4 regions of the Bradyrhizobium sp. SUTN9-2 genome follow, and region 3 is predicted to be linked to each of the others. Evidence: predicted binding sites of a transcription regulator. Region 3 holds the regulator's gene; each other region holds the start of a gene.
What was found. The regulator PhoB, encoded in region 3, activates phosphate uptake and scavenging genes when phosphate is short. The targets are predictions, from matches to a motif close to TGTCATNNANCTGTCAT.
Positions count from the first base shown of each region.

Region 1: the regulator PhoB is predicted to act here: its motif matches at 2,445-2,461, upstream of ugpB (sn-glycerol-3-phosphate ABC transporter substrate-binding protein UgpB).
Region 2: the regulator PhoB is predicted to act here: its motif matches at 2,935-2,951, upstream of XF30_RS24010 (DUF47 domain-containing protein).
Region 4: the regulator PhoB is predicted to act here: its motif matches at 2,612-2,628, upstream of XF30_RS23595 (RNA degradosome polyphosphate kinase).

Region 1 is NZ_LAXE01000001.1:641,946-647,590, forward strand. It holds gene XF30_RS03015 (MarR family winged helix-turn-helix transcriptional regulator) at 1-267, opposite strand, end outside; gene XF30_RS03020 (organic hydroperoxide resistance protein) at 423-848, shown strand; gene XF30_RS03025 (CaiB/BaiF CoA transferase family protein) at 1,029-2,231, shown strand; gene ugpB (sn-glycerol-3-phosphate ABC transporter substrate-binding protein UgpB) at 2,514-3,830, shown strand; gene ugpA (sn-glycerol-3-phosphate ABC transporter permease UgpA) at 3,877-4,758, shown strand; gene ugpE (sn-glycerol-3-phosphate ABC transporter permease UgpE) at 4,758-5,606, shown strand; gene XF30_RS03045 (sn-glycerol-3-phosphate import ATP-binding protein UgpC) at 5,613-5,645, shown strand, end outside.
Region 2 is NZ_LAXE01000001.1:5,163,887-5,169,531, reverse strand. It holds gene XF30_RS24025 (ABC transporter substrate-binding protein) at 1-927, shown strand, start outside; gene XF30_RS24020 (branched-chain amino acid ABC transporter permease) at 1,004-1,867, shown strand; gene XF30_RS24015 (branched-chain amino acid ABC transporter permease) at 1,869-2,837, shown strand; gene XF30_RS24010 (DUF47 domain-containing protein) at 2,995-3,639, shown strand; gene XF30_RS24005 (inorganic phosphate transporter) at 3,652-4,656, shown strand; gene sugE (quaternary ammonium compound efflux SMR transporter SugE) at 4,649-4,963, opposite strand; gene XF30_RS23995 (peptide chain release factor 3) at 5,122-5,645, shown strand, end outside.
Region 3 is NZ_LAXE01000001.1:1,264,365-1,270,009, forward strand. It holds gene pstA (phosphate ABC transporter permease PstA) at 1-284, shown strand, start outside; gene pstB (phosphate ABC transporter ATP-binding protein PstB) at 281-1,102, shown strand; gene phoU (phosphate signaling complex protein PhoU) at 1,114-1,830, shown strand; gene phoB (phosphate regulon transcriptional regulator PhoB) at 1,853-2,560, shown strand; gene XF30_RS05920 (GcrA family cell cycle regulator) at 2,846-3,358, opposite strand; gene XF30_RS05925 (aspartate aminotransferase family protein) at 3,818-5,026, shown strand; gene argF (ornithine carbamoyltransferase) at 5,026-5,645, shown strand, end outside.
Region 4 is NZ_LAXE01000001.1:5,080,367-5,086,011, reverse strand. It holds gene ppx (exopolyphosphatase) at 1-333, opposite strand, end outside; gene XF30_RS23595 (RNA degradosome polyphosphate kinase) at 349-2,538, opposite strand; gene XF30_RS23590 (P-loop NTPase family protein) at 2,685-3,362, opposite strand; gene XF30_RS23585 (CDP-alcohol phosphatidyltransferase family protein) at 3,455-3,997, opposite strand; gene purM (phosphoribosylformylglycinamidine cyclo-ligase) at 4,154-5,227, shown strand; gene purN (phosphoribosylglycinamide formyltransferase) at 5,242-5,645, shown strand, end outside.

The DNA of each region.
Region 1 (5,645 bases), 620 kb from region 3:
GCGCCTGACGAGATGGGCGGCCTCGAGCCGCTTCAGCAGCGGCGTCAGCGTGCCCGAATCCAGGAACAGCTTCTCGCCGATCTCCTTGACCGGCACGTCATCGCGCTCCCACAGCACCAGCATGACCAGATATTGCGGATAGGTCAGGCCGAGCCGATCGAGCAGCGGCTTGTAGACGCGGTTAAAGGCGTGCGTAGCGGAATAGACCGCAAAGCAGATCTGGTTGTCGAGACTAAGCGGGTCTACCGCCGTTGATTTCCGGGCCATGAAGAATCCTGCACGTTTCTCCCATTCTGGTCCCGGCCGGCGCCACATTCAATTGCGAACAATTAACTGTGAGGCGGGACGAATTAGATTGCGCACAATCTAATTGTCTGCGATAAAGCCCGCACCCCAACCCCGAAAGACCCGAGGAGACGACAATGTCTGTGAACGTCCTCTACAAAACCAGCGCCAAGGCCACCGGCGGCCGCGACGGCCATGCTGCGACCCTCGACGGCGCGCTCGACGTCAAGCTCACCACGCCGAAGGAGCTCGGCGGTGGCGGCGGCGCTGGAAACAATCCCGAGCAGCTGTTCGCGGCCGGCTATGCCGCCTGCTTCATCGGCGCGATGAAGTTCGTGGCCTCGCAGGGCGGCCCAAAGGTGCCTGCGGATGCCTCGGTCACCTCGACCGTCGGCATCGGCCCGCGCTCCGAGGGCGGTTTCGGCCTCGACATCGACCTCGCCGTCTCGCTGCCGGGTCTCGCCCGCGCAGACGCCGAGGCGCTGGTCGCGAAGGCGCATCAGGTGTGCCCGTACTCCAATGCCACGCGCGGCAATGTCGACGTTCGCCTGACGGTGGTCTGATCGGCAGCGCGGATTGGCTGGCCCGGGAATCCCCCCTCGGGCCGGCCGCTTACGAGGGAATTTGCCACCCCGCGGCATGGCTGCTCGGCGGCGCATACGGCTCCACGCTCGGCGCCATTGCTGGCGCAAACAAACCTCGCTAGGCCTGTGATCCAATGATCGACACAGGGAAGCGAAGGCATGACTGAAGCAGCAACGGGCGCCATGAGCGGATTGCGCGTCATCGATCTCACGCGCGTGCTCGGCGGTCCCTACTGCACCCAGATCCTCGCCGACCACGGCGCCGACGTGATCAAGGTCGAGCCGCCCGCGGGCGACGAGGTGCGCGAATGGGGCCCTCCGTTCCACGAGGAGGATGCGGCCTATTTCGTCGGCATCAACCGCAACAAGCGCTCGATCGGCCTCGACCTCGCCTCCGAAGGCGGCCGAATCGTGCTGCTCAAGATGTTGGAGACCGCCGACGTCCTGATCGAGAATTTCAAGCCGGGCACGCTGGAGAAATGGGGCATCGGCAACGACGTCCTCAGCAAGAAATATCCCCGCCTCGTGCATTGCCGGATCTGCGGCTTCGGCGCCGACGGCCCGCGCGGCGGCAACCCCGGCTATGATGCCATCATCCAGGCCATGACCGGCATGATCGCAGCCACCGGCTCACCCGAGAGCGGGCCGATGCGGATCGGCGTGCCGCTGGTCGACATCACCACCGGACTTTATGCGGCGATCGGCATATTGATGGCGCTGTCGGAGCGGCAGCGGTCGGGCAAGGGCCAGTTCCTGGAGACGACGCTGTACGAGACCGGCCTTGCCATCATGCATCCGCACACCGCGAATTATTTCATGCACGGCAAGCCGCCTGGTCTCACCGGCAACGAGCATCCGAACCTCGTGCCCTACGCGATCTTCCCGACCAAGACCGACAACATCTTCATCGGCGTCGGCAATGACGGCACTTTCCGCAAGCTGGCGAAGGAGATCGGCAAGCCCGAGCTCGGCACCGATCCGCGCTTTGCCCGCAACAAGGACCGCATCGCCAATCGCGAGGCACTGCGCGCCGAGCTAGCCGCCGTGTTCAGCCAGCACGAGGCCGAGCCGCTGTGCAACCGCCTGCTCGCGGCCGGCCTGCCTGCAGGTCCCGTGCAGAAGATCGACCAGGCGTTGACCAATCCGCACACGATCGCGCGTGGCGATATTATCGAGAAGGACTGGTACAAGGGCGTTGCCTCGCCGATCCGGCTCGACCGCAGCAAGCCGAGCCTGCGCCGCGTGCCGCCGAAATTCAGCCAGCATGCGGCCGAGGTGCTGGGCGAGTTCGGCTACTCCAAGGCCGAGATCGACGCGATGGTCGAAAAAGGCACGGTCTGCGGTCCCGAGCGGAAACGCTGAGCTAAGGCGAGCGTCAACGGTGGTGCGCTCCCTCTCCCGCTTGCAAGTGGGAGAGGTTCGGAGCCCGCGGCACGATAGTGCCTCATCTCAATGCCGCACTGCGGCGCGCGCACGCATGTGCAGCGCGAACGAGTTGGCTGACGGCTCCGTCTTGGCCTATTTGACAACTTCCCATTTGGCCGCGCTTGCTGCTTTCGTTTCTCCCGCTTACACAGTCATGTGAACGTCATATGGCGCTGCTAGCGCAAGCGCTTCTTTAGTGACGGGCAAGGGAGGTTCTTGATGGCTCTTCGACATTTTGGCACGGCGGCGGCCGTCGCACTCACAATTGGTCTCGGCGCGTCGCCGGCGCTTGCCGTGACCGAAATCCAGTGGTGGCACGCGATGACCGGCGCCAACAACGACGTCATCGTCAGGCTCGCCAACGATTTCAACACCACGCAGAGCGACTACAAGGTGATCCCGACCTACAAGGGCAACTACGCCGACACGATGAACGCCGGCATCGCCGCGTTCCGCGCCGGCAACGCGCCGCACATCATGCAGGTGTTCGAGGTCGGCACCGCCACCATGATGGCCGCGACCGGCGCCGTGAAGCCGGTCTACAAGCTGATGGCCGAGACCGGCGAGAAGTTCGATCCGAAGGCCTATCTGCCTGCGATCACCGGCTATTACTCGACCTCGAAGGGCGAGATGCTGTCCTTCCCGTTCAACTCGTCCTCGACCGTGATGTGGGTCAACCTCGACGCACTGAAGAAAGCGAATGTCGAGGTGCCGAAGACCTGGCCCGAAGTGTTCGACGCCGCCAAGAAGCTGAAGGCGGCCGGCCACGCCACCTGCGGCTTCTCCAACTCCTGGGTCACCTGGGTCAATCTCGAGCAGCTCTCCGCCTGGCACAACGTGCCGCTCGCCAGCAAGGCCAACGGCCTCGACGGCTTCGACACCGTGCTGTCCTTCAATGGTCCGCTCCAGGTCAAGCATCTCGAAAATCTGGTCGAGCTCCAGAAGGACAAGACCTACGACTATGCCGGCCGCACCAACACCGGCGAAGGCCGCTTCACGTCGGGCGAATGTCCGCTCTACCTGACCTCGTCCGCGTTCTTCGGCAACGTCAAGGCGCAGGCCAAGTTTGCCTTCACCGCGGTGCCGATGCCCTATTACCCGGACGCCAAGGGCGCGCCGCAGAACTCGATCATCGGCGGTGCCTCGCTCTGGGTAATGGGCGGCAAACCGGCGGACGATTACAAGGGCGTCGCCAAATTCTTCTCCTTCCTCTCGGACACCGATCGCCAAGTCTACATCCACAAGGCCTCGGGCTATCTGCCGATCACCAAGGCGGCCTATGAGAAGGCCAAGGCGGATGGCTTCTACAAGGACCAGCCCTATCTGGAGACGCCGCTGCTCGAGCTGACCAACAAGGAGCCGACCGAGAATTCGCGCGGCCTGCGCCTCGGCAACATGGTGCAGCTCCGTGACGTCTGGGCGGAGGAGATCGAGCAGGCGCTGGCCGGCAAGAAGACCGCCAAGCAGGCGCTGGACGCGGCCGTCGAGCGCGGCAACACCATGCTGCGCCAGTTCGAAAAGACCGCCGTGAAGTAAGGCGACAAGCGGCAGGCCGGTCCCCCGGCCTGCCGCGCTGGGCATCATGCAAAAGCAAGCCATTTTCCAATCGAAGCTGTTGCCCTATGCGCTGGTTGCGCCGCAACTCGCGATCGTTCTGATTTTCTTCTACTGGCCGGCCTTGCAGGCGATGATCCAGTCGTTCCTGCTGCAGGACGCCTTCGGCCTGTCGACCAGCTTCGTCTGGTTCGAGAACTACATCGAGCTGTTCAAGGAGCCCGCCTATTTCGAGGCGATCCTGCGCACCTTCTTCTTCTCGTTCGCGATCGCGGTGTCGTCGCTGTCGTTCGCGCTGCTGCTGGCCGTGATGGCAGACAAGCCGCTGCGCGGCTCGATGCTCTACCGCACGCTGCTGATCTGGCCCTATGCGGTGGCGCCGCCGGTCGTCGGCGTGCTCTGGATCTTCATGCTGCATCCCTCGCTCGGCGTGCTCTCGCGCTACCTGCGGGCGCTGGGCATCGACTGGAATCCACTGCTCGACGGCGACCAGGCCGCAGCGCTGATCATCCTGGCCGCCGCCTGGAAGCAGATCTCCTACAACTTCCTGTTCTTCCTCGCCGGCCTGCAGAGCATCCCCAGAAGCGTGATCGAGGCGGCTGCGATCGACGGCGCCCGCCCGATGCGCAGGTTCTGGACCGTGATCTTCCCGCTGCTGTCGCCGACCATCTTCTTCCTCCTGGTCGTCAACATCGTCTACGCCTTCTTCGACACGTTCGGCATCATCGACACCATGACCCGCGGCGGTCCGGGCAAGTCGACGGAGACGCTGGTCTACAAGGTCTATACCGACGGCCTGCTCGGCGGAAACCTCGGCAGCTCCGCGGCGCAATCGGTGATCCTGATGATCATGGTGATCGTGCTGACGGGCATCCAGTTCCGCTTCGTCGAACGCAAGGTGACCTACTGATGGTCGAGGAAGAAGGCTTTCGGCGCTACATTGCCCATATCATCCTCTGGATCGGGATCGCGATCGTCGCCTTCCCGGTCTATCTCGCCTTCGTGGCGTCCACCCAGGACAACGCGGTGATCGCCAACGGGCAGATGTCGTTGCTGCCCGGGGGTCTTTTCTTCGAGACCTATTACCAGACCATCTTCGTCGGCACGAGCGGCTCGACCCGCGAGCCGGTCGGCAACATGATGCTGAACTCGCTGGTGATGGCGCTCCTGATCGCGCTGGGCAAGATCGCGGTCTCGATCATCTCGGCCTATGCGATCGTGTATTTCCGCTTCCCGTTCCGGATGGCGCTGTTCTGGCTGATCTTCATCACGCTGATGCTGCCGGTCGAAGTCCGCATCTATCCGACCTACAAGATCGTCGCCGACCTGCACATGCTCGACAGCTATGCCGGCCTGTCGCTGCCGCTGATCGCATCGGCCACCGCGACGCTGCTGTTCCGCCAGTTCTTCATGACCGTGCCGGACGAGCTGCTGGAGGCTTCGCGCATCGACGGCGCCGGCCCCTTCCGCTTCTTCTGGGATACGCTCTTGCCGCTGTCGCGCACCAACATGGCGGCGCTGTTCGTGATCCTGTTCATCCTCGGTTGGAATCAATATCTCTGGCCGCTCTTGATCACCACGCGCGACGACATGCAGACCATCCAGATCGGCATCCGCAAGATGATCACCACCACCGACGCGCTGACCGAATGGCCGATCGTGATGGCAACCGCCGTGCTGGCCATGCTGCCGCCGGTGTTCGTCGTCGTCGCCATGCAGAAATTGTTCGTGCGCGGCCTGGTCGAGACGGAGAAGTAGAGACTTATGGCCAACGTCACCCTGCGCAGCGTCCGCAAG
Region 2 (5,645 bases), 3.9 Mb from region 3:
TTCATGGATGTCCTGAACTCCGGCGTTGCGCTGGCGGTGAACAATATCGTCAAAGAGAAGAATTCCATCCTGATCAACACAGGTGCGGCGACGTCGGATCTCACCAACGCGCAATGCTCGCCGAATACGGTCCACTGGGTCTATGATACCTATATGCTGGCCAACAGTACCGGGCAGGCGCTGGTGAAGGCGGGCGGCGACACCTGGTATTTTCTCACCGCGGACTACGCCTTTGGTCATGCCCTCGAGCGCGACACTGCCGCGGTCGTGGTGAAGTCGGGCGGCAAGGTGATCGGCAACGTCAAGCATCCCCTGAATACCGCTGACTTCTCGTCCTTCCTGCTTCAGGCGCAGGCCTCCAAAGCCAAGATCATCGGCATGGCGAATGCCGGCGGCGACACCACCAACACCATCAAGCAGGCGTCCGAGTTCGGCATCGTCTCGGGCGGCCAGAAGCTTGCGGGCCTGCTGCTCTTCATCACCGACGTGCACTCGCTCGGTCTGAAGGTGGCGCAGGGCTTGAATTTCACCGAGACCTTCTATTGGGACATGAACGACGGCACGCGCGCCTTCTCCAAACGCTTTTCCGAGCGGATGAAGAACAAGGCGATGCCCTCGATGGTGCAGGCCGGCGTCTATTCGGGCCTGCTGCACTACTTCAAGGCGCTGGAGGCGATGGGCGGCAATCCGCATGACGGGGCCAAGGTGGTCGCCAAGATGAAGGAGATGCCGACCGACGATGCGTTGTTCGGCAAGGGAACGATCCGTGCGGACGGTCGCAAGCTGCATCCGGCCTATCTGTTCGAGGTCAAGAAGCCCGAGGAATCCAAGGGCCCCTGGGACTATTACAAGCTGATCGGCACGACTCCCGGCGACCTGGCCTTCCGGCCGCTGTCGGAAAGCGCCTGTCCGCTGGTGAAGAAGTAACGGTGAACGATGCGGGCCGGCGCCGCAGCGGTGCCGGCCTGTTGTTGAGGAATAGAAGGGACCGGGTGCGGGATCGATGCAGGCTCTCTACGCTCAGCTACTGGTGGGACTGATCAACGGCTCGTTCTACGCGCTGCTCAGTCTCGGGCTTGCCGTCATCTTCGGCATGCTCAACATCATCAATTTCGCCCATGGCGCGCTCTACATGATGGGCGCCTTCGTCGCCTATTTCCTGTTGAACCTCGGCGGCATCAACTATTGGTGGGCGCTGCTGCTGGCGCCGATCATCGTCGGCATCTTCGGTATGATCCTGGAACGGACCATGCTGCAATGGCTGACCGGGCTCGATCATCTCTACGGTCTGCTCCTGACCTTCGGCATCGCGCTGATCGTGCAGGGCGTGTTCCAGAACTATTTCGGCTCCTCGGGCCTGCCTTACGCCATCCCCGACCAGCTCAGGGGCGGCATGAATCTCGGCTTCATGTTCCTGCCGATCTACCGCGGCTGGGTCGTCGTGTTCTCACTGGCGGTGTGCCTTGCGACCTGGTTCCTGATCGAGAAGACGCAGCTCGGCGCCTACCTGCGCGCCGCGACCGAAAATCCGACCTTGGTGCGTGCCTTCGGCATCAACGTGCCGCGCATGATCACGCTCACTTACGGTCTCGGCGTCGGCCTTGCCGCGCTTGCCGGCGTGCTCTCGGCGCCGATCAACCAGGTGCGGCCGCTGATGGGTGCCGACCTCATCATCGTCGTGTTCGCGGTGGTGGTGATCGGCGGCATGGGCTCGATCATGGGCTCCATCATCACCGGCTTTGCGCTCGGCGTGATCGAAGGCCTGACCAAGTATTTCTACCCCGAGGCCTCCAACACCGTCGTGTTCGTGCTGATGGTGCTGGTGCTGCTGGTGAAGCCGACGGGATTGACGGGAAGGGCGGCCTGAGATGACAACCCTGACGGACGACACGCTTCCTGTGACCCCGCGCGCAATGCGCGACGAGATGATTGTATTCGCAGTGATGGCGCTGCTGCTCGCAGCGGTGCCGTTCACGGGCGTCTATCCGTTCTTCGTGATGCAGGCGCTGTGCTTTGCGCTGCTCGCCTGCGCCTTCAATCTGCTGGTCGGCTATGGCGGCTTGCTGTCGTTCGGCCACGCGATGTTCTTAGGCACGGCCGGCTATTGCAGCGCGCATGCGCTGAAGGTCTGGGCGCTGCCGCCCGAGCTCGGCATTCTCGTCGGCGTCGCCGCGGCGTTCGTGCTCTCGATCGTCACCGGCTACATCTCGATCCGACGCCAGGGCATCTATTTCTCGATGATTACGCTGGCGCTGTCGCAGCTCCTGTACTTCATCTATCTCCAGGCCCCGTTCACCCATGGTGAGGACGGCATCCAGGGCATCCCACAGGGACGCATGTTCGGCGTGCTCGATCTGTCCAAGCCGACGGTGCTGTACTATGTCGTGCTGGTCGGCTTCCTCGCCGGCTTCCTCCTGATCTTCCGCATCATCAACTCGCCGTTCGGCGAGGTGCTGAAGTCGATCCGCGAGAACGAGCAGCGCGCGATCTCGCTCGGCTACCGCACCGACCAATACAAGTTCCTGGCCTTCGTGCTGTCGGGGACGCTCGCCGGCCTTGCCGGTGCGCTGAAGGTGTTCGTGGCGCAGAACGCTTCGCTCACCGACGTGCACTGGACGATGTCGGGCGAGGTCGTGCTGATGACGCTGGTCGGCGGGCTCGGCACCGTTTTCGGTCCCGTGGTCGGCGCCTTCGTGATCATCGCCATGCAGCAATATCTGGCCGGCTTCGGCCAGTGGGTGACGGTGATCCAAGGCGCGATCTTCGTGGTCTGCGTGCTGACCTTCCGCCGCGGTGTCGTCGGCGAAATCGCGCATTACTTCCGGCGTTCGCTCTAAGTAACTGATATTGCATCAATTTCATTGATGCATGAAAGCGGTGGATGATCCGGCTCCGCGGGCGTGAGGCGACACGCGCGCGGATCGAAAATGGTCTATGACAGTTTTGTGACAGCCCTTGCGGGCCTGACCATTTTCCAACCGGTAGTTTGTCCCCATGATGCGATGGTTTCGTGCGTTCCTGCCCAGGGAAGAGCGGTTCTTCGACCTGTTCGACCGCCATGCCCAGACCGTGATCCAGGGCGCGGTCGCGCTCCAGGGCATGCTCAACGGGGGCGAGGAGACGCCGGTCTATTGCCAGCGCGTCAACCAGTTCGAGAACGACGCCGACAATATCACCCGCGAGGTGCTGACGGCGGTGCGCCGCACCTTCATCACCCCGTTCGACCGCGGCGACATCAAGAACCTGATCACGTCGCTGGACGATGCCATCGACCAGATGCAGCAGACGGCCAAGGCCGTGATGCTGTTCGAGGTGCGCAGTTTCGAGCCGCCGATGCGCGAGATCGGCGGACTCTTGATCGAATGCGCCAATCTGGTCGGCCGTGCGCTGCCGCTGATGCAGGAGATCGGCAAGAACGTCGCCATGCTGACCGCGATCACCGAGGAGCTCGGCAAGCTCGAGGGCCGTGTCGACGATCTCCACGACATCGGCCTGAAGGAGCTGTTCCTCAAGCATCGCGACGGCAATGCGATGGACTTCATCGTAGGCGTCGAGATTTACGACCATCTCGAGAAGGTCGCCGACCGCTTCGACGACGTCGCCAACGAGATCAACAGCATCGTCATCGAGCAAGTGTAGGGCAGGGCCGCCGTGGATGCTGCGTTGGCTTTTCCCGTCCTGGTCGGCTTGATCGCCGTCGCTCTGCTGTTCGACTTCCTGAACGGCCTGCACGACGCCGCCAATTCGATCGCGACCATCGTCTCGACCCGAGTGCTGCGGCCGCAATTCGCGGTGTTTTGGGCCGCGTTCTTCAATTTCATCGCGTTCCTGGTGTTCGGGCTGCACGTCGCCCAGACCATCGGCACAGGCATCATCGATCCCGCGGTCGTCGACGCCCAGGTGATCTTCGCAGCCCTCGTCGGCGCCATCGTCTGGAACCTCGTGACCTGGGCGCTCGGCATTCCATCGTCGTCGTCGCACGCGCTGATCGGCGGGCTAGTCGGCGGCGGCTTGGCCAAGGCCGGTATTTCGGCTGCGGTGTGGAGCGGCCTGTCCAAGACCGTGCTGGCCATCGTGCTGTCGCCGCTGGTTGGCTTCCTGCTCGCAATGGCGCTGGTTGCGATCGTGTCCTGGGCCTCGGTGCGCTCGACGCCGTTCGCGGTCGACCGCGCCTTCCGCATCCTGCAATTCGTCTCCGCTTCGCTCTATTCGCTCGGCCATGGCGGCAACGACGCGCAGAAGACCATGGGCATCATCGCGGTGTTGCTCTATTCGCAGGGCCATCTCGGCAGCGAGTTCTCGGTGCCGTTCTGGGTGGTGCTGTCGTGCCAGGCGGCGATGGCGCTGGGCACGCTGATGGGCGGCTGGCGCATCGTCCGCACCATGGGCCTGCGCATCACGAAATTGACCCCGATGCAGGGCTTTTGCGCCGAGACCGGGGGCGCGGTGACCCTGTTCATGGCGACCTACCTCGGGGTTCCTGTCTCGACCACCCACACCATCACCGGCGCCATCGTCGGCGTCGGCGCCGCCCGCCGCGTCTCGGCCGTGCGTTGGAACGTCGCAAGCTCCATCGTCTATGCCTGGGTGATCACGATCCCGGCCTCAGGCATCGTGGCCGCGCTGACCTGGTGGGTGGTCCAGCTCGTCAAGTGACGAGCTTCAGTCCGATGATGCCGGCGACGATCAGGCCGATGCTGGCGAGGCGGAAGGCCGTCGCCGGCTCGCCGAACAGAACCATGCCGAGCGTCGCGGTGCCGACCGCGCCGATGCCGGTCCAGACCGCATAGGCGGTTCCGACGGGCAGGGATTTGAGCGCAAATCCGAGCAGGATGACGCTGCCGGCCATGGCCGCGAGCGTGACCGCGGACGGGACAAGCTTGCTAAAGCCCTCGGTGTATTTCAGGCCGATGGCCCAGGTGATCTCGAGGAGACCGGCGACGAACAGGATGCTCCAGGCCATGACGACCCTCCATTCAAGGCAGGGTCGTCCCCGCGGCTGGTGTGCTGATGGGCAGGGAGGTCGTCCTCCCAAAAGGGGGATATGGGGCTGGCCGGAAACCTTCGCAATCACCAAATGAGGCTTGATCAGGCCCGTTTTCCCTGCCACACGCTCCCGCCATGTCCGACATCGCCGCCACCACAGCCGAATCGCCGGCCCGTTCCCCGCTTGCCGCCGAGGTGGCGAGGCGGCGGACCTTTGCGATCATCTCCCATCCCGACGCCGGCAAGACCACGCTGACCGAAAAGCTGCTGCTGTTCGGCGGCGCTATCAACCTCGCCGGCCAGGTCAAGGCCAAAGGCGAGCGGCGCAACACGCGTTCGGACTGGATGAAGATCGAGCGCGAGCGCGGCATCTCGGTGGTGACCTCGGTGATGACCTTCGAGTTCGAAGGCCTCGTCTTCAACCTGCTGGACACGCCGGGCCACGAGGACTTTTCGGAAGATACCTATCGCACGCTGACGGCGGTCGATTCCGCCGTGATGGTGATCGACGCGGCCAAGGGTATCGAGGCGCGCACCCGAAAGCTGTTCGAGGTGTGCCGTCTGCGCGACATCCCGATCATCACCTTCATCAACAAGATGGACCGCGAGAGCCGCGACGTGTTCGAGCTGCTCGACGAGATCGAGAAGACGCTGGCGCT
Region 3 (5,645 bases):
ATCGTGCCGCGCGCTCCGGCCTCATCACCGGCGTGCTGCTGGCGACCGCCCGCGTCGCCGGCGAGACCGCGCCGCTGTTGTTCACGGCACTGTCGAACCAGTTCTTCAGCCTCGGCCTGAACAAGACGATGGCGAACCTGCCTGTCACCATCAACAACTTCGTGCAGAGCCCCTACGAGTATTGGAAGCAACTCGCCTGGAGCGGCGCGCTGTTGATCACCCTGACCGTGCTTGCCCTTAACATTGGCGCGCGCATCCTTGGCGCCGAGAGGACTGCAAAATGAGTGAAATGTCTGTTTCCGTCAGCGCGCCGACCGTTCATCCCGGCTCGCAGCCCCTGCCCGAGGCGCCCGCCAAGGTCACGGCGCGCAACCTCAACTTCTACTACGGCGACCACCACGCGCTGAAGAACATCAACCTGGCGCTCGGCACCAACCGCGTCACGGCGTTCATCGGCCCGTCCGGCTGCGGCAAGTCCACCCTGCTGCGCATCTTCAACCGGATGTACGACCTCTATCCGGGCCAGCGCGCCGACGGTCAGCTGTTGCTCGACCATACCAACATCCTCGACCCCAAGCTCGACCTCAACCTGCTCCGCGCCCGGGTCGGCATGGTGTTCCAGAAGCCGACGCCGTTCCCGATGACGATCTACGAGAACATCGCCTTCGGCATTCGTCTCTATGAGAAGATCTCCAAGTCCGAGATGGACGACCGCGTCGAGAAGGCACTGCGCGGTGGCGCGCTGTGGAACGAGGTCAAGGACAAGCTCAATGCCTCCGGCCTGTCGCTCTCCGGCGGCCAGCAGCAGCGCCTCTGCATCGCCCGCACCGTCGCGGTGCGGCCCGAGGTGATCCTGTTTGACGAGCCCTGCTCGGCGCTCGACCCGATCTCGACCGCCAAGGTCGAGGAGCTGATCCAGGAATTGTCCGAGAACTACACGATCGCGATCGTCACCCACAACATGCAGCAGGCCGCGCGCGTTTCCGACAAGACCGCCTTCATGTATCTCGGCGAGTTGATCGAGTTCGACGACACCAGCAAGATCTTCACGTCGCCGAGCGATCGGCGCACGCAGGATTACATCACCGGCCGGTTCGGCTGAGGAGACGGAACATGGGTTCTGAACATACCGTAAAGGCTTTCGACAGCGACCTTCAGGAGCTCACCCGCCTGGTCGCCGAGATGGGCGGCATCGCCGAGCGCATGATCGTCGATTCCGTCGACGCGCTGATCCGCCGCGACGTCGCGCTCGGCCAGCGCGTCGTCGCCACCGACGTCGAGCTCGACGCGCTGCAGAAGCGCATCGAGGAGCGCGCCGTGCTCACCATCGCCCGCCGCCAGCCGATGGCCGTCGACCTGCGCGAGATCGTCGGCGCGATGCGCGTTGCGACCGATCTCGAGCGCATCGGCGATCTCGCCAAGAATATGGGCAAGCGCGTCGCGGCGCTGGAGACGGATTTCCATCCGCTCAAGCTGTTCCGCGGCCTGGAGCACATGACCGACCTCGTGCAGCAGCAGGTCAAGTCGGTACTGGACGCCTATGCCGCGCACGACCTGCCGGCGGCGATGGCGGTGTGGAAGGGCGACGAAGAAGTCGACGCCATCTGCACCTCGCTGTTCCGCGAGCTCCTCACCTACATGATGGAGGATCCGCGCAACATCTCGTTCTGCATCCACCTGATGTTCTGTGCCAAGAACATCGAGCGGATCGGCGACCACGCCACCAACATCGCCGAGACCGTGTTCTACATGATCGAGGGCCAGGCGATCACCGACAAGCGGCCGAAGGGCGACATGACGACCTTCGCCACGACGGTGCCGAACACCTGACGACTTAAGGAGCTACGACCACATGGGCGCACGCATTATGGTGGTTGAGGACGAGGAAGCTCTCACCGAGCTTCTTCGCTACAACCTCGAAGGCGACGGCTATGACGTCGAGACGGTGATGCGCGGCGATGACGCCGACACCCGCCTCAAGGAGCACATTCCCGATCTGATCGTGCTCGACTGGATGCTGCCGGGCCTGTCAGGCATCGAGCTGTGCCGGCGGCTTCGGACCCGCCCCGAGACCAAGCAGCTGCCGATCATCATGCTCACCGCGCGCGGCGAGGAGAGCGAACGGGTGCGCGGGCTCGCGACCGGCGCGGATGATTATATCGTCAAGCCGTTCTCGGTGCCGGAACTGCTTGCGCGCGTGAAGGGCCTGCTCAGGCGTGCGAGTCCCGAGCGCCTCGCCACTGTGCTCGCCTATGGCGATATCGAGCTCGACCGCGACAAGCGCCGCGTGGCGCGCTCGGGCCGGCCGATCGATCTCGGTCCGACCGAATATCGCCTGCTGGAGTTCTTCCTGGAGCATCCCGGCCGCGTGTTCTCGCGCGAGCAGCTGCTCGACAGCGTCTGGGGCCGCGACATCTACATCGACGAGCGCACCGTCGACGTCCATATCGGCCGCCTGCGCAAGCTGCTCAATCTTGGCCGCGAGCAGGACCCGATCCGCACCGTCCGCGGCGCCGGCTACGCGCTGGACGATCGCTTCGCGAAGGCTGAGCAGACGTAAGGCGCCAGCGACAGCTGGTTTGGCGAACTGCGGCGCCGATCTCGGCCGTCATCCCCGGGCGCGCGCAGCGTGAGCCCGGGATCTCAGCGCGAGCGCTTGCGCTCTTCGCGATCAGCCACAGGACGTGGTTTGGCGAAGACACGGAGTGACCATCTCGCGCAACGATTGCGCCCCGCGGTTACGGATCCCGCATTCGCGGGGATGACACCGAGCGATTGGGAGCCGTCATCGTGTGACGGCTGCAGTCTTGGCGATCAAGCTTGGCGATCAGGGAATTCCGCAAGCTCACCGCGTGCCCGGTTTCGGTGCTGCGCGACGGCGATCCGCTGCGGGCTGATAGGCCACGCGCGAATGCTGGGCACAATAGGGCAGGCCGGAGAGCGCCTTGCCGCCGCAGAAGAAGAAATCCGGGCTCGAGGGATCGCCGACCGGCCAGTGGCAGGTCGCCTCGTTCAATTCCAGCAGCGACAGCCGCTGGCTCATCGGCACCACGTTGTCGTAGGTAACCGGCTCGGCTTCCAACTCGACCTCGAAGGCCTGCGCCAACGCGGTGTTGCCGCGCGCGACGGGGCGGGTCACCCGCATCATATGCTGCGCGGGCCGTGCCTTGCGCGGCCGCGGCGCTGCCGATGAAGGGCTCTTGGCGCGGCCGGACAGGCCGAGCCGGTGCACCTTGCCGATCACGGCATTGCGGGTCACATTGCCGAGCTCCGCCGCGATCTGGCTGGCCGAAAGTCCGGCCTCCCAGAGCTTCTTCAGCTGCTCGACGCGATCATCGGACCAGGTCAAAACCGTCATTGCACCCTTTCCCTCGCTGCGCGCCTGCCATCCTGGGGCCTTCGCAGCGAATGCTTTAGCCTTGAAAAACCCGTGCCGTCAGAATCCCTTAAGGCTCGCCGGGCGCGCTCAAGACGCCCGAACGTTTACGCCGGTACATGAGGACTTCTGGGATCAGAACTGCTGCACGAGATGTCGTATCTGACAGTCCAAACGCTACAATATGGCGTGACTCCCGCGCAAGAGTCCGCCGACTCGCTTCCACATGTTCCGTGGTGAAAAACCCGCAAAATCGGCACCGCAAGACTACGGAATCAGCGTTTCGCGAGGCTTTCCGGGCGGCATTGACACCCGTCTTGCCAGGCATAAGATAGTGCCACGTGCCGCCCTTAAAAGGCGGCACGTTTCGTTTTCCGGGGCCGGTCGATGGTGCGTCGCGCAATGCATGCCTCACACCGTCCGCAACATTCAAGTGACGTCATGACTAACAGCGCAGCGCCGCATTTGCTCCCCGTTTTCGCCAGGGCCGACCTCGGTTTCGAGCGCGGCGAAGGCTGCTGGCTGATCGCGACCAACGGCGATCGCTATCTCGATTTCACCTCGGGTGTCGCGGTGAATGCGCTCGGCCATGTCCATCCCGCGCTGGTCAAGGCGTTGCAGGAGCAGGCGACCAAGCTCTGGCACATGTCGAACCTGTTCCAGAGCCCTGACGGCGAGAAGCTCGCAAGCCGCCTCTGCAATGAGAGCTTTGCGGACTTCGTGTTCTTCTGCAATTCCGGCGCCGAGGCGCTGGAAGGCGTGATCAAGCTGGTGCGCCACCATCACTTCTCCAAGGGGCATCCGGAGCGTTACCGCATGATCACCTTCGAGGGTGCCTTCCATGGCCGCACGCTGGCGACGCTCGCCGCCACCGGCTCTGCGAAATATCTCGAGGGCTTCGGTCCGCCGATGGACGGCTTCGATCAGGTGCCGCACGGCGACCTCGACGCCGTGAAGAAGGCGATTGGTCCGCACACCGCCGGCATTCTCATCGAGCCGATCCAGGGCGAGGGTGGCGTTCGTTCTGCACCTCACGCCTTCCTGAGGGCGCTGCGCGAACTCTGTAACGAGCGCGGCCTGTTGCTCGCCTTCGACGAGGTGCAGACCGGCATGGGCCGCACCGGCGAGCTCTTTGCCTACAAGCGCACCGGCGTCACACCGGATGTGATGTCGCTCGCCAAGGCGCTCGGCGGCGGCTTTCCGATCGGCGCGGTGCTGGCAACCGCGGACGCGGCGGCCGGCATGGGGCCCGGCTCGCACGGCTCCACCTTCGGCGGCAATCCGCTCGCGATCTCGGCTGCCAACGCCGTGCTCGATGTCATGCTCAAGCCCGGCTTCTTCGACCACGTGCAGAAGATGTCGCTGCTGCTCAAGCAGAAGCTCGCCTCCGTGATCGATCGTCATCCCGAAATCGTCAGCGAGGTGCGCGGCGAGGGCCTGCTGATCGGTATCAAGGCGGTGGTGCCCTCGGGCGATCTCGTCGCGGCGCTGCGCGCCGAAAAGCTGCTCACCGTCGGGGCCGGCGACAATGTCGTGCGCTTCCTGCCGCCCCTGATCGTCACGGAAGCGGAGATCGAGGACAGCGTCGGCCGGTTAGAGCGCGCCTGCGCTGCGATCTCCTCCAGCCAGACCAAGCGGGCGGCAAGCTGATGAGCACGACGCCCAACAAAGCTCCCAAGCACTTCCTGGACATCAACGAGCTGCCGCTCTCGGAGCTCAAGAGCATGCTCGCCGCCTCTTCCGCCATGAAGGCGAAGCAGAAGGCGCAGCAGCCGGTCAGGCCGCTCGAGGGCAAGACGCTGGCGATGATCTTCGAGCGTCCCTCGACCCGCACCCGCGTCTCGTTCGACGTCGGCATGCGCCAGCTCGGCGGCGAGGCGATCATGCTCACCGGCGCCGAGATGCAGCTCGGCCGCGGCGAGACCATCGCGGATACTGCGCGGGTGCTGTCGCGCTATGTCGACGCCATCATGATCCGCATCCTCAACCACGATGCGCTGCTGGAGCTCGCGGCCAACGCCACCGTGCCCGTCATCAACGGCCTGACGCGGCGTTCGCATCCCTGCCAGGTGATGGCCGACCTCATGACCTATGAGGAGCATCGTGGCCCGATCGAGGGCAAGACGGTGGCCTGGACCGGCGACGACAACAACGTGCTGGCGTCCTGGGCCCATGCCGCCGAGCGCTTCAAATTCCAGCTCAATGTCGCAACGCCGCCGGAGCTCGCACCGAAAAAGGCCATGCGCGACTGGATCAAGGCGACGGGCGC
Region 4 (5,645 bases), 3.8 Mb from region 3:
GATCTTCACCGTGCAGATCCGCTCGGCCCTGGCGATGAAATCAGGGCCGTTGGAGGCGTCGCGGCATGCGGCGGTCGCGATCGCGAACACGCGTCCGACCTTCATCACCCGGCACAGCGCGCGAAACCGTTTCAGCGAGGTCAGCGCCTTGTCGATGGCGTCGGGCGCGAGCAGGCCCGTGCTCTGCACCTCGCGCCCGAGGCCGCACAGCGTCTTCTCGTTGAAGATCGGGATCAGGCTGCGCGCCAGCGCCTCGTAGACGACGAGGCGGACCGAGTTGGAGCCTATGTCGATAACCGCGACGCTCGAGCCGCGCTTGCGCGGCCGCTTCACGTCGCAAACCCCCGATCAGGATTGATGACGTTCGTTCCGGCGCGTGAGACGACGCGGCGAGGATTCCTTGAGCGACTTTCCACGGCCAGACAGACTCGGATTCGTCATGAAGTAGTTGTGGACGTTGAAAGGCTCCTCGCCCTTCGCGGTCTTCATACGCGTTGAAGACCCATCCGGCAACAACTGCCAGCTCTGCTCATTGTCCTTCAGGTTCGCGACCATGATCTGTTCGAGAACCTGCTGATGCACCGTCGGATTTTGCAGCGGACACAGCACCTCGACGCGGCGGTCGAGGTTGCGCGGCATCATGTCGGCGGACGAGATATACACAGCCGCTTTCGCGCTCGGCAGTCCCTGGCCCATGCCGAAGCAGTAGATTCGGCCATGTTCCAGGAAGCGGCCGATGATCGACTTGACGCGGATGTTCTCCGACAGACCGGGAATGCCGGGCCTAAGGCAGCAGATGCCGCGCACCACGAGCTCGACCTGGACACCGGCCTGCGAGGCCTCGTAGAGCGCGTCGATGATATCAGGATCGACCAGCGCGTTCATCTTCATCCAGACCGCGCCGGGACGGCCATGCCGCGCATGTGCGGTCTCGCCCTGGATGTGCTCGATGATGCGCTTGCGCAAGGTCAGCGGCGACACCGCCATCTTTTCCAGATCGCTCGGCGCGGCATAGCCGGTGATGAAATTGAACACGCGCGCGGCATCGCGGCCGATCGTCGGGTCCGAGGTGAAGTAGGAGAGATCGGTGTAGATGCGCGCGGTGACCGGGTGATAATTGCCGGTGCCGGTATGGACGTAGGTCGTCAGGCTGCCGCCCTCGCGGCGCACCACCATCGAGAGCTTCGCGTGCGTCTTCAATTCGAGGAAGCCGTAGACGACCTGCACGCCGGCGCGTTCGAGATCGCGTGCCCAGCGGATGTTGGCTTCTTCGTCGAACCGCGCTTTCAGCTCGATCAGCGCGGTGACTGATTTGCCGGCTTCGGCCGCTTCGGCCAGCGCGCGCACGATCGGTGAATTGTTGGAGGTGCGGTAGAGCGTCTGCTTGATCGCAACGACGTCGGGGTCGCGCGTGGCCTGCTGCAGGAATTGCACCACCACGTCGAACGACTCGTAGGGATGGTGGACGATCAGGTCCTTCTGCCGGATCGCGGCGAAGATGTCGCCGCCATGCTCGCGCACGCGTTCGGGGTGGCGCGGCACGTAAGGGGTGAATTCGAGGTCGGGCCGGTCGAGGCGGGTGAGCTGCGAGAGCTCGTTCATCGCCTGCACGCCGTCGACCAGGAAGATCTCGTCGTCGGCGGCGGAGAGCGCGTGCTGCACGAAGCTGCGCAGCTGCTCCGGCATCTTGGCGTCGATCTCGAGCCGGATCACCGATCCGCGGCGGCGGCGCTTCAGTGCGGTCTCGAACAGGCGGACGAGATCTTCGGCCTCCTCCTCGATTTCGAGCTCGGAGTCGCGGATGATCCGGAAGGCGCCTTGGCCGTGCAGATTGTAGCCGGGGAACAGGCGGTTGATGAACAGGGCGGTGGCCTGCTCCAGCGAGATCAGGCGCACCGTGCCATCCGCCGGCAGGCGGATGAAGCGGTCGATCTTGCCGGGCATGCGGATCAGCGCGTTCATCTGCTTGCCGTCGGCAGCGCGCGTGAGCTGCAGTGCGATGGTGAAGCCGAGGCTCGGAATGAACGGGAAAGGGTGGGCCGGATCGATCGCCAGCGGGGTCAGGAGAGGGAACACGTTGTGGAGGAAGTAGTCCTCGATCCAGGTTCGTTCCGCCTTTGTGACGTCCTTGCCGTCGACCAGCACGATGCCGACCTCGGCCAACGTGGCGCGCAGGTCGCGCCAGATCGCCTGCTGGTCGGAAGCGAGCTGGGAGACGGTGCGGTTGATCAGCGCGAGCTGTTCGGACGGCGTCAGGCCGTCGGGGCTGCGCTCGGCGATGCCCTCGCGGACTTGGGCCTTGATGCCGGCGACGCGAACCATGAAGAACTCGTCGAGGTTATTGGCCGAAATCGACAGGAATCGCACCCGCTCCAGCACGGGGTGGCTGGGATTGACTGATTCCTCCAGGACGCGGCGATTGAAATGCAGCCAGGACAGCTCGCGATTGATGAACCGCTCGGGACTGGACGCGATCGCCGGAAGGCTCTCGGTTTCCGGGGCTTTCTCTTTCGTTTCAACAGCTTGCGCAGAGTCCATCAGAAGTCGGTCCATCCAGTTCACCCCAATTGCGACTCAAGCGCAAAAATCGGCGGGAGCATGTGTTAGAGCGATGACGTTTCGATGACATTGATGTTCCGCCCCTGCGCCGCGTCAAGCGGACTTCGGGGAGGCCTGCGAGCCTGTCAGGCGTCCCGGAGCAGCTCGGCGGCCAGCGCCCGGGTGACGGGACGGCCGAGCCGTAGGGCTTCGCTGTCGAGCAGCTCGACGGCCCGCCGGGCGGCAGCCGAGGACCGCTCCAGGCGCGTCGCGAGGTAGCCGACCACGCTCTCGTCCACATTGAGCTGGCGGTCGGCGCAGAACTTGACGATGAGGCCGCGGAACAGCTGGTCGTCGGGCGGCAGCAGCGTGACCGCCGGAACGGCCCGCAGGCGCGAGCGCAGGTCGCGAAGCTCGATCGGAAGCGCGGCCGGCGCCTCGCGGCCGGTGAACAGGACGTAGGCGCCGTCCTCGCGGGCGAGGTTCATCAGGTGAAACAGGGCACGCTCGTCGAAGTCCCCAGCCTTGAGATCCTCGACCACCAGCGCGCCGGTGGCGAGCGCGCCGGGCACGTCCGTCGCGGTCAGCGCATTGGCGGTGGTCGAGCGGGCGCCGGCTTCCTCGGCCCAGATCGCGGCGAGATGGCTCTTGCCGCTTCCTTCCGGGCCCGTCAGCCACATGATCCGGTTCGGCCATTCCGGCCAGCCGTCGATGAGGCCGAGACCGGCCGCATTGGCGGGGCCTTCGAGGAAGTTGTCCCGGCTGAGGCTCTCCGCATGCGGAAGCGCAAACGCCAATTGTCGGGGATGAACGCGGCCTGCCACGCTTGCTCTGCTCCATGCCGGCGCGCCGGCCCGCTTGTAGAGATTCGACTTGATGGTGCGGGACTTGGCCTTTTGCTGGGCTGCTTCCCCGCTCATTTGGCCTCGATCGTGCTCATGTGCCGCAGCCACTCGACGAGATAGAGCGACACGGAGGAGAGCGTGAAGACCGTGACGAGACCCATCAGGATGATATCATAAGGCGCGGGCTTGAAGCCGAAGGCAAGCGCCGCCAGCACCAAAGCTGCGAATGCCACTTGTGCCACCGTGTTGAGCTTGGAGACTTTCGACGGCTTCATCTCGACCGGCCGGTCGAACAACCAGGACACGATCACGGCGGCGACAATCATGATGTCGCGCGAGACCACCAGGATCACGATCCAGCGCGGGATCGCGCCCCAGATGCCGAGCGCCATGTAGATCGAGACCAGCAGCGCCTTGTCGGCGAGCGGATCGAGCAGGGCGCCGAGCTCGCTCGTCATGTTGAAGCGCTTGGCCAAAAAGCCGTCCACGGCATCGCTGATGCCGGCGATCAGGAAGACGGCGAACGCCACCTCCATTTGGCTCGACACGATGGCCCAGACGATGATCGGGACCAGCATGATGCGGCCCAAGGTAATGATATTCGGAATACTCACGAAAGCGCTTCCCGGCACCGGTTCTGACCTCAAATCCGGCCCGTTGCAGGCTGAACCGGTTGATATGTCTACATAGTATAGCGGGGAGCGCCATGCGAGCCATTGCGCGTCCCCGGAATTCAACGTAACCAGCCGCAAACCCACTGGAAATCGGGCATGACCGACCGCAAAAACGGCCTCACTTACGCCGATTCAGGCGTCGATATCGACGCGGGCAACCGCCTGGTCGACCTGATCAAGCCGATGGTGCGCGCCACCGCGCGCCCAGGCGCCGATGCCGAGATCGGCGGCTTCGGCGGCCTGTTCGACCTCAAGGCGGCCGGCTTCAAGGATCCGGTCCTCGTGGCCGCGACCGACGGTGTCGGCACCAAGGTCAAGATCGCGATCGAGACCGGCCTGCATGGCGGCATCGGCATCGACCTCGTCGCCATGAGCGTCAACGACCTCGTGGTCCAGGGCGCCGAGCCGCTGTTTTTCCTGGACTATTTCGCCTGCGGCAAGCTCGATCCGGAGGCCACGGCCGCCATCGTCGCGGGCGTTGCGGAGGGATGCCGCGAATCCGGCTGCGCTTTGATCGGCGGGGAGACTGCCGAAATGCCCGGCCTCTACAAGGACGGCGACTACGATCTCGGCGGCTTTGCCGTCGGCGCCGCCGAGCGCGGTACGTTGTTGCCGCGCAAGGACATCGCCTCGGGCGATGCCGTGATCGGTCTCGCTTCGTCCGGCGTGCATTCCAACGGCTTCTCGCTGGTCCGCAAGATCGTCGAGCAGTCGGGCCTCGGCTTCGAGGCGCAGGCGCCGTTCGCGCCGGTGATGACACTCGGCGGCGCGCTGCTGACGCCGACCAGGCTGTACGTGAAATCCTGCCTGCGCGCGATCCGCGAGACCGGGGCGGTGAAGGGGCTCGCCCACATCACCGGCGGCGGCTTCACCGACAACATCCCGCGCGTGCTGCCGAAGCATCTCGGTGTCGGCATCGACCTGGCACGCCTGCCGGTGCTGCCGGTGTTCAAATGGCTGGCGGCCCAAGCCGGCATCGCCGAGCTGGAAATGCTGCGCACCTTCAATTGCGGCATCGGCATGATCGCGATCGTCGAGCCCGACAAGGTCGACAAGGTCGTCGAAGTCTTCACCGACGCCGGCGAGACCGTGGCGCAGCTCGGCACCGTGATTCCGGCCGAGGGCGAGCACCGCGTCGTCTATAACGGCCACCTCGACATGGCGCTATAATGACTGGCGCCGTGATGAAGCGCCGCGTCGCCATCCTGATTTCCGGGCGCGGCTCCAACATGGCTGCGCTGATCAGGGCAGCCGCCGCCGCGGATTTCCCGGCGGAGATCTCGCTCGTCATCTCTAACAAGGCGGATGCGCCCGGCCTCGAACGCGCCCGGGCGAGCGGCGTGACCACCGAGGTGATCGAAAGCAAGCCGTTCGGCAAGGACCGCGCCGGCTTCGAGACGGTGCTGCAGGCCGCGCTCGACAAGCACGGCATCGAGCTGATTTGTCTCGGCGGCTTCATGCGCCTGTTCACGGCCGAGTTCACCAAGGCCTGGTACGGGCGGATGCTCAACATCCATCCCTCGCTGCTGCCATCGTTCCCCGGCCTCGACCCGCACGGCCAGGCCCTGCGCGCCGGCGTCAAGCTCTC